One region of the Staphylococcus pseudoxylosus genome, then DNA from elsewhere that is predicted to be linked to it. Evidence: predicted binding sites of a transcription regulator. Region 1 holds the regulator's gene; each other region holds the start of a gene.
The links. The regulator CtsR, encoded in region 1, represses protease genes until heat stress. The targets are predictions, from matches to a motif close to ATGGTCAATAAAGGTCAAACA.
Positions count from the first base shown of each region.

Region 2: a site for CtsR is predicted at 1,832-1,852, ahead of clpP (ATP-dependent Clp endopeptidase proteolytic subunit ClpP). Genes of this name have one in related genera too.
Region 3: a site for CtsR is predicted at 1,613-1,633, ahead of clpB (ATP-dependent chaperone ClpB). Genes of this name have one in related genera too.

Region 1 covers NZ_CP085024.1:2,539,354-2,542,628, reverse strand. The annotation lists gene LG295_RS12220 (NupC/NupG family nucleoside CNT transporter) at 332-1,546, opposite strand; gene LG295_RS12215 (CtsR family transcriptional regulator) at 1,703-2,164, shown strand; gene LG295_RS12210 (UvrB/UvrC motif-containing protein) at 2,181-2,732, shown strand; gene LG295_RS12205 (protein arginine kinase) at 2,725-3,275, shown strand, end outside.
Region 2 covers NZ_CP085024.1:2,214,407-2,217,681, forward strand. The annotation lists gene LG295_RS10675 (TIGR01777 family oxidoreductase) at 1-737, shown strand, start outside; gene LG295_RS10680 (hypothetical protein) at 761-970, shown strand; gene clpP (ATP-dependent Clp endopeptidase proteolytic subunit ClpP) at 1,202-1,786, opposite strand; tRNA gene LG295_RS10690 (tRNA-Arg) at 1,941-2,012, shown strand; gene LG295_RS10695 (YitT family protein) at 2,250-3,095, opposite strand.
Region 3 covers NZ_CP085024.1:2,079,757-2,083,031, forward strand. The annotation lists gene clpB (ATP-dependent chaperone ClpB) at 1-1,564, opposite strand, end outside; gene LG295_RS09940 (nuclear transport factor 2 family protein) at 1,887-2,306, shown strand; gene LG295_RS09945 (SDR family NAD(P)-dependent oxidoreductase) at 2,344-2,574, shown strand; gene LG295_RS09950 (acyltransferase family protein) at 2,840-3,275, opposite strand, start outside.

The sequences.
Region 1 (3,275 bases):
ATAATGAGTAGTTATTTTATAAGACGAAGTGTCTTATTTTAGTTTATATAAATTTCGCTTTAAATATTGGCTAGTGATATCCTAGCAAATCGTATAGTTTAGAGAAGATATGTAGGTTGATGTTTACTATTGGTAAATATAGATATAGCAGCAATTTAACAAGTATAAAAAAAACACACTTCCATGTGATAGGGAGTGTGTTTTGTAGTTTGCTTGCGTTATGTAGCAAGATTTTTATTTTGTAATGGAAATAGTTTATATTATATAAAATGTACTTAAATCAAACGAATAAGCTTTTATGTTTACGGATATCTATGTCCAAGTTATATTTTTAAATAAAGAACCCGGCAATAGCCGCTGAAATAAATGAAACAAGTGTAGCACCGAATAATAATTTTAGTCCAAAACGAGCGACGATATCACCTTTTTCGTTGTTAAGTGATTTAATTGCTCCAGAAATAATGCCGATAGAGCTAAAGTTTGCAAATGATACTACGAATACTGAAATAACACCTTTAGCATGAGTACTCATATCTTTAATCTCACTTAAACTTTGCATTGCAACAAATTCATTTGATAATAATTTAGTAGCCATGATGGATCCAGCTTGTACTGCGTCGTCCCATGGTACACCAACTAAAAATGCAAATGGTGCAAAGACAAATCCGATAAGTGTTTGGAAATCCCAAGTGATACTGCCACCAGATAAACCGGTAAAGATTGCACTAACAACACCATTAAGTAAAGCAATGATAGCGATATAACCAATTAACATTGCCCCTACGATGACTGCAACTTTAAAACCGTCTAAGATATATTCACCTAACATTTCGAAAAATGATTGTTTACCTGATTCACTCTCATCAACGATAAGTTTATCTTCTTTTGCATCAATTTTATAAGGATTGATGATAGAAGCAATGATGAAACCACCAAAGAGATTTAATACCACTGCTGTAACTACAAAACGTGGTTCAATTAATGTGAAATAAGCACCGATAATTGAAGCTGATACTGTAGACATTGCAGAAGCTGTTAATGTATACAGGCGTTGTTTAGGAATATGTGCTAATTCCTTTTTCAATGAAATAAATACTTCTGATTGCCCTAAAATTGCAGCGGCAACAGCATTATATGATTCTAAGCGGCCCATACCATTAATTTTTGAAATGGCTAAACCTAAAACGTTGATAATCCAAGGTAAGATTCTTGTATATTGTAAAATACCAATTAATGCTGAAATGAATACGATTGGTAATAATACATTAAAAAAGAAGGGTGGGTTCTTAGGATCTACAAATTCAAATCCACCAAATACAAAGTTCACACCTTCTGCTGCTTTTGCTAGTAAATAATTAAAACCGTCTGATATGCCACCGATAACTGTAATACCAAATTTAGTTTTGAGTAAAATAAATGCGAATACTAGTTGTATTACAAGTAGTAAACCGACATATTGCCAACGGATATTTTTTCTATCTGAGCTAAATAGAAACGCCAATCCAAGAAACACTGCTATCCCAATTAAACCAATAAAAATATGCATAAGTCATTCATCCCTTTTAATTTTTCTTAACTCCTATAATACAATAAATTAGATAGCACTTACATCTTTAATTAAAAATTTTTAAAACATATTGGTTGAAAAAGGTCAAAGTTGGTCATATAATATAGTCAAAGAAGGTCAAAAGAGGTGATAATCATGCACAACATGTCTGACATCATAGAACAATACATTAAAAAGTTATTTGAAGACACCAATGAAGACGTTGTAGAAATTCAACGTGCCAATATTGCGCAGCGCTTTGACTGTGTGCCTTCCCAGCTTAATTATGTAATCAAAACACGCTTTACAAATGAGCACGGCTATGAGATTGAAAGTAAAAGAGGTGGTGGCGGATATATTCGAATCACCAAAATTGAAAACAGAGATGAGACAGGTTATATTAATCATTTACTTCAATTAGTTGGTCCATCTATTTCACAGCAGCAAGCTTATTATATTATAGATGGCTTATTGGATAAAAATTACATTAATGAACGTGAAGCAAAAATGATACACGCCGTTATCGACAGAGAGACATTAAAAATGGATGTATTATCGAGAGATATCATTCGAGCAAATATTATTAAACGGTTATTGCATGTTATAAATTATTATTAAAGTGAGGTGTTTCGTCGTGCTATGCGAGAATTGTCATTTGAATGAAGCAGAAGTGAAATTGGCAGTGAAAGGTCAAGATGGTATAAATGAAAAATGGGTTTGTTCCACATGTGCACAAGGTGGTAATCCATGGACTCAAAATCAGCAAATTCAATCACAAGATGACATTGAAGGCGCATTTGTAGTGAAGCAAATCTTACAACACTTAGCTGCTAAACATGGTATCGATTTTGATGAAATTGCTTTTAAAGAAGAAAAACGATGTCCTACTTGTCATATGACATTAAAAGATATCGCACATGTTGGGAAATTTGGCTGTTCAGATTGCTATGCTACATTCAAAGATGACATCGTCGATATTGTACGACGTGTGCAAGGTGGTCAAATTGAACATGTAGGAAAAACACCACATTCTTCACACAGAAAATTAGCATTAAAAAAACAAATAGAAGAAAAAAGTTCTTATTTAAAACAACTGATAGAAGAACAAAACTTTGAAGAAGCCGCCGTTGTTCGTGACGAAATTAAAGCATTGAAAGAGGATGGCGAGGTGAAACATGATGAGTAAAAATGATATTAGTGCATACATGAGTGAATGGATGCGTGATAGAGAAGAAAGTCCAATTGTGATGTCTTCGAGAATACGATTGGCAAGAAATTTAGAAAATCATGTACACCCATTAATGTTTTTGTCAGAACAAGATGGTTTTCGAATAATTAATGACGTACAAGATGCGCTTCCTGACTTGTCTGTACAACGTTTGGATTCAATGGATCAACAAAGTAAATACAAGCTTGTCGCGAAACATCTTATAAGTCCTGAATTAATAAGACAACCTGCTTCTGCCGTATTACTCAATGAAGATGAATCTTTAAGCATTATGGTTAATGAAGAAGACCATATACGTATTCAGGCCATGGGTAACGATTTATCACTATCAACATTATACGAAAAAGCTTCAGCAATTGATGATCAACTTGATAGTGAATTAGATGTAAGTTTTGACGAAACTTTAGGTTATTTGACAACATGCCCTACTAATATTGGGACAGGCATGCGTGCCAGTGTTATGTTGCATTTGCCTGGATTGACAATAATGAAACGTATGAA
Region 2 (3,275 bases), 320 kb from region 1:
AAGCACAAGTACCTGACATAGATATCGTTATCAATCTTGCGGGTGCAAGTTTAAATAAGCGTTGGACTAAAAGTTATAAACAAAAGATTATGGTGAGTCGCTTACAATCAACGCAAGCGTTATTTGAATTATTTGAAGGGCGTGAACAGAAACCCTCAGTATTCTTCAACGCAAGTGCTGTTGGTTATTACAAACCCGATTTATATCGCACATATACTGAATTATACAAAACATTACCCTTTGATTTCTTATCAGAAGTAGTCTATCAATGGGAACGTCTTGCTCGTCAATTCGAATCATTAGGCACACGTGTAGTGATAGGTAGATTTGGTATGGTACTATCTAATGAAGGTGGTGCCTTACCAATGATGAAACTACCCTATGAATTCTATGTTGGTGGTAAGATTGGTTCAGGAAGACAGTGGTATTCTTGGATACACATTGACGATTTAACTAGAGCAATTCTTCATACTATCAACACTGAAGAAGCACAAGGCGTATTTAATTTTACTGCGCCAATCGTTGAACACCAAAATTTATTTGGCTACACGCTTGCGCGCGCATCACATCGCCCTCATTATACATGGGTTCCATCATTAGCATTACGAATTATCTTAGGTCAGATGTCTACAGTTATACTTGATACTCAAAAGGTTATTCCTAACAAATTACAGGCAATTGACTTTAAATTTAAATATCCAGATTTAAAAATCGCTTTAGAAGATTTAGTACATTAATGGAATAGGACTGAATTTAAAAAATGAAACATGATCGTTTAACACATGTATTACTTTTAATCTCTGGTTTACTTCTATTATTAAACGGTGTATTTGCATTTGAGAAATCCACTCCGATGCTTGTCGTTTCATCCTTTTTAATCATTTTTGGAATCTTTGTTACTGCATTTGCACTAAAACTTTACTTTAACGGCAAAAATAGTTCCAAAAGTAATACATTTCAAGATTCTTAATATACTTTTCAATAAAAACCAGTCAAGTGCTGTCCATGCATTTGGTTGGTTTTTCATTTAAGATATTTTTTGTTTTAATTTGATTCATATCAATATTTCATTGATTGAATTCATCACTTATTATTAAAAGGCACATAAAAAAGCCCGGAACATCTACTTATGTCCCGGGACCCATAAAACAAGCTACACAATTCTATATGCATCTTGTCAATAACCTTACAATTTGTAATCCTATGATTCAGGAACCATTACTTGGTCAACTAAACCATATTCTTTTGCTTCTTCAGCAGATAAGAAATTATCTCTATCTGTATCTTTTTCAATTTTTTCAATTGATTGACCTGTACGTTCTGCTAAAATTTGATTTAATTTAGCACGTGTTTTAAGAATGTGGTTAGCAGCAATTTCAATTTCTGTAGCTTGACCTTGTGCGCCACCTAATGGTTGGTGAATCATTACTTCTGCGTTTGGAAGTGCAAAACGTTTGCCTTTTGCTCCAGCTGCAAGTAAGAATGAACCCATAGACGCAGCCATACCAATACAAATCGTTTGTACATCTGGTTTGATGTGTTGGATTGTATCATAAATTGCAAAACCAGCAGTTACACTACCACCTGGTGAGTTAATGTAAAGATAAATATCTTTTTCAGCATCTTGTGCTTGTAAGAATAATAATTGAGAAACAATAGAGTTTGCTACATTATCATCGATTTGTGAACCTAACATAATAATACGATCTTTTAATAAACGTGAGTAAATGTCATAGGCACGTTCCCCACGGTTTGTTGTTTCAATTACTGTAGGTATTAAATTCATTAATATTGCCTCCTTATTTCTAATTGATAAACTTATTTTAACTCAAAAGTCAAACATGGTCAAAAAATAACGCTCAATTTTTTTATGAAAGTTAAATTATTCTTATTGACCGAAGGCATTTAGATTTGTACACTTAGATTAATGTGTTTTTTATCCCCTCGTAGTGTAATGGATAACACGTAAGATTCCGGTTCTTAAGATAGGGGTTCGATTCCCTTCGAGGGGACTTATATTATATACATAAAAAAGGGATTCCATCTTTGGCGTCCCTTTTTTGTATATCATTGTGACTCTAATACTTATTGAATTATAAAGCCACCATCTACTGAAATTGCTTGGCCAATCATATAACTTGTCTATGGGGAGCATAGCCATAGAACGACAGATGCTACTTCTTCTGGTTTAGCTAATCTGCCAATTGGCATTTGTTCAATCAATGCATCCATAGCTTCAGTTTCATTGATTAACTCATATTAATAAAAGTACTTCCTAAAACATCTCGTACATCGTGGATGACTAAAAAGGCATTTTCATCTTCTTCATTCACAAGTTTTTTCACTCTTGTCACTTGTGACTGTGGCACGACGACATAAAGCATATGTGTTTCATTTTTCCCATAACCGCCTTTACCAGTAAGGATTGTTGAGCCTCTCCCTGTAAAAGCATTGATCTTATCACTAATTACTTCACTTTTATTTGAAATTACAGTAACTGCCTTTTTAGGATTAAATCCTTCAATTATAAATGCTGTTGCTCGTTCAGTAACAAATAGCATAATGATTGTAAATAAGACATTTTCTAACGGTAATACCATTAAAAAAGAAAGTACCACCAATGCATCAAGTATAAAAATACCTTGTGATGTTTTAATCTCTGAATACTTATTTACTATTTTAGCAATTACAGATGTCCCACCAAGTGTACTACCTGTTGATATAACCAAACCAGCACCAATACCGATAATAGCGCCACCAAAAACCGAATTAATAACAAAATTATCGATGCCGAGATTAATATTTTCAGTTAAATGTAAAAAGAAAGACAGCGCAGTATTTGAGATAACGGTATAAACAGCAACCGTTTTACTTAAAAATTTCCAACCAATAAAAACAACAATCGTATTTATAATTAGAGAGGTCCATGCAGGAGATAAACCAAAGGCATACAGTAAAGAAAGTGATATGCCAACAGTCCCACCATCTCCAAGGTTAGAACCAAGTAAAAAGCAATTCACCCCTATTGCGTTAATTAATGTACCGATTAAACAAAATAAAATATTTCTATAGTGCTTATTAATAAAATCTAACATGTATGCCCTCCTTAATGTCTATACTACTTAATTAAACTTCGACATGATTCAACCTTAGAATCAATTTTTAAATGATATAAAAAAGACACCTATACAAGGTGTCAGTAATTGAAATAACTACTTTTATTATATATTAGCATAATTATTAAAAAAATGACCAAATATGATTTATTTATAAAA
Region 3 (3,275 bases), 460 kb from region 1:
CATTTTGGAATGCATCTTCTAACTCGCGTAACTCTTTTTCTAATTCTGGAATTGTACCATGTTGTAGTTCAGCTGCTCTTTCTAAGTTGTAATTATTTTCAGCATCTTCTAATGCTTTTCTATTTTCATCTAATTCCGTACGTTTTTCTTGTAATTTAGCAATTTTTTCTTTCTCTTCCTCTACACGAGATTGAATTGCATTTTGTTTTTCTTTTTCATTGGATAGTTCTTGTTGTAACTCTTGCAAACGCTGTTTACTTGCATTATCTGATTCATTTTTTAATGCGCTTTCTTCGATTTCTAATTGCATTACACGACGATTAACTTGGTCTAATTCTGTTGGATTAGAACCCATTTCTGTTCTAATTGTCGCACATGCTTGGTCCACTAAGTCGATTGCTTTATCTGGTAAAAAGCGATCTGTGATATAACGATCTGAAAGCTCTGCAGCGGCTACTAATGCTTTATCTTGTATACGTACACCATGATAAACTTCATAACGTTCTTTCAAACCACGTAAAATTGAAATTGTGTCTTCTACATCTGGTTCCGATACATTTACCTTTTGGAAACGACGTTCTAAAGCTGAATCTTTTTCAATATATTCTCTATATTCATTTAATGTTGTAGCCCCAATACAGTGCAATTCACCTCTAGCAAGCATTGGTTTCAACATGTTTCCGGCATCCATTGCACCTTCTGTTTTACCAGCGCCAACAAGCATGTGAATTTCATCTATGAATAGTATGATTCTACCGTCTGAATCTTTCACTTCTTTCAAGACTGCTTTTAATCGCTCTTCAAATTCCCCGCGATATTTTGCACCTGCAACAAGTGCACTTAAGTCTAATTCAAAAATTGTCTTATCTAATAACGACTCAGGTACGTCTTTTCTAACAATTCTCTGCGCTAAGCCTTCAACAATAGCTGTTTTACCGACACCTGGTTCACCGATTAACACGGGGTTATTTTTTGTTTTTCTACTTAAAATTCTTACTGTATTTCTTATTTCTTCGTCACGACCAATCACTGGATCCATATTACCTTGACGTACTTCTTCAACTAAGTCTCTACCATATTTTTCTAAAGCTTCATAATTTGCTTCTGGATTTTGTGTTGTCACATGATTTCCCCCTCTTATTTTTTTAATAATTTCTACGATAACTTCTTTTTTATTATCTACATATTGTTTTGTCGTATCATCAATGTCCATTGCAGCTAATATGATATGTTCCATTGAAATGTATTCATCTTCATATGATTTCATATATGACTCTGCACTATTGAATAATTCATTTGCTTTTTGACTAATATATTGTCCGTATTGAATATTATCTCCTTGTACGGTTGGATAGTTTTTCAATTTGTTCGTATATGCATTATTTAAATGTTCAGTATCAATATTAGCTCTCTCTAGCACACTTTTAAATAAACTTTCGTTTTCTTCAAGCGCTGCTTTTAACACAGCTTCAATTTCTATATTTTGGTTTTCATTTGCTTTTGCTAATTCAACAGCTTTTTGTAAAGCGCCTTGAACAGCATAGGTCATTTGATTAATATCCAAAATGATTCACCTCACCATTTAGTATTTGATCAAGCGTCTTTAAGTTTGACTTTGACTTTCTTTGACCTTAAATATATTATAATACTTCCTATTAAATTAATCAACAATAAAGGACGCTTTTTTATATTCTTTTCATAAGACTTGAAAGCTTACTACACCTTATATTTTGCCTGCTTAACATAGAATAAAACATACATTTATTATTAATAAATAATAAAACTCAACTAGCATTTTCGTATGGATTAACTCAATAAACACAATGACAGTTCTTAGAATTGTGTTACGATTATTGTAAATAGTCATTATAAGGGAGTGTGCTTACATGGAACAAGAAATTAAAAAACCAATACCACCTTTCAATAAGCAGACAGCGTTGGAAAAAGTAAAGATGGCTCAAGATGCATGGAATACACGAAATCCAGAAAAAGTTTGTCTTGCTTATACGGAAGACTCAAAATGGAGAAATCGTACTGAATTTTTTGAAGGACGCGAAGCAATCAAATCTTTTTTATATAGAAAATGGAATAAAGAACTTGATTATAAATTAATGAAAGAATTATGGTGTTACACAGATAATCTTATTTCTGTTCGTTTTGAATATGAATGGCGTGACGCAGAATCAAATCAATGGATGCGTACACATGGCAATGAACATTGGGAATTTAATAAAAATGGCCTCATGACTAGAAGAGATATGAGTGCAAATGATTACCCGATTAACAAAGAAGACAGAAAATATTAAAGGTTTGCTTTACGGTGTTAATTCGGTAGTTGGAAATATGGTCAATAATCAAAAAGGTCATATCGTCAATATTTGTTCCGATTCAGGATTTGAAGTTATCGAACGTTTATCTGTTTATTGTGCTACAAAATTCTCTGTGCGCGCTATTTCTATTGGTTTAGAAAAAGAACTAGCTAATACAGGTGTACGTGTAACAAATGTATCACCAGGTATGGTGGAAACGGAACTCAGTTCGAAAAGCCCTTTTGAAGAAAACAGAAAAAATTAGAACCTAAAGATATTGCTAACGCTGTATCCTATGCTATTTCTCAACCAAAACATGTTAATGTTAACGAAGTCACTGTGCGCCCCTCTTAAAATAGTTAAATTATAAAAAAACGTATGCTAAGAAAACAAGTGCTTTCTTAGCATACGTTTTTAAGTTCTAAACTTTGATTTGATTTATAATATCATTGACATTTACATGAAATCTTTTTTCTACAATTTTAGATTTTAATAGAAACAAAAACTCAAACATTATTATGTTGTTTAGTCTATTGAGATTTTTTGGTAATATGTTTTAATATTTCATCCGTTAATGCTTTTACACCTTTTGCTTCTAAATGTATACCATCTGGTGCAAAATATTCTGTATGGCCTTCTGAACGTTTATACCAGTCAATTAGAGTAACATTACCATGTTTTTTGGCAGCATTCGCTATCAATTCATTAACGTGACTTTCATAACTTCTAGGTACTCGTGTATTTACTAAATACACTTGCGCTTCACCGAATTTTTTAATTAATTCATTTAATTGTTCTTCGGAAAAGTCTCCATTTGTTCCCAATTCTAAGATAACTTGATCTGATTTTTGATTATAATTTTGATATTTTTGATCCACTAATGGTATGGCTTCATATAAATTCCTACCAACTTGGCCATCAATATTAGCATGAGGTACTTGCGTTTTAAAGGTTTCTCCAATATCA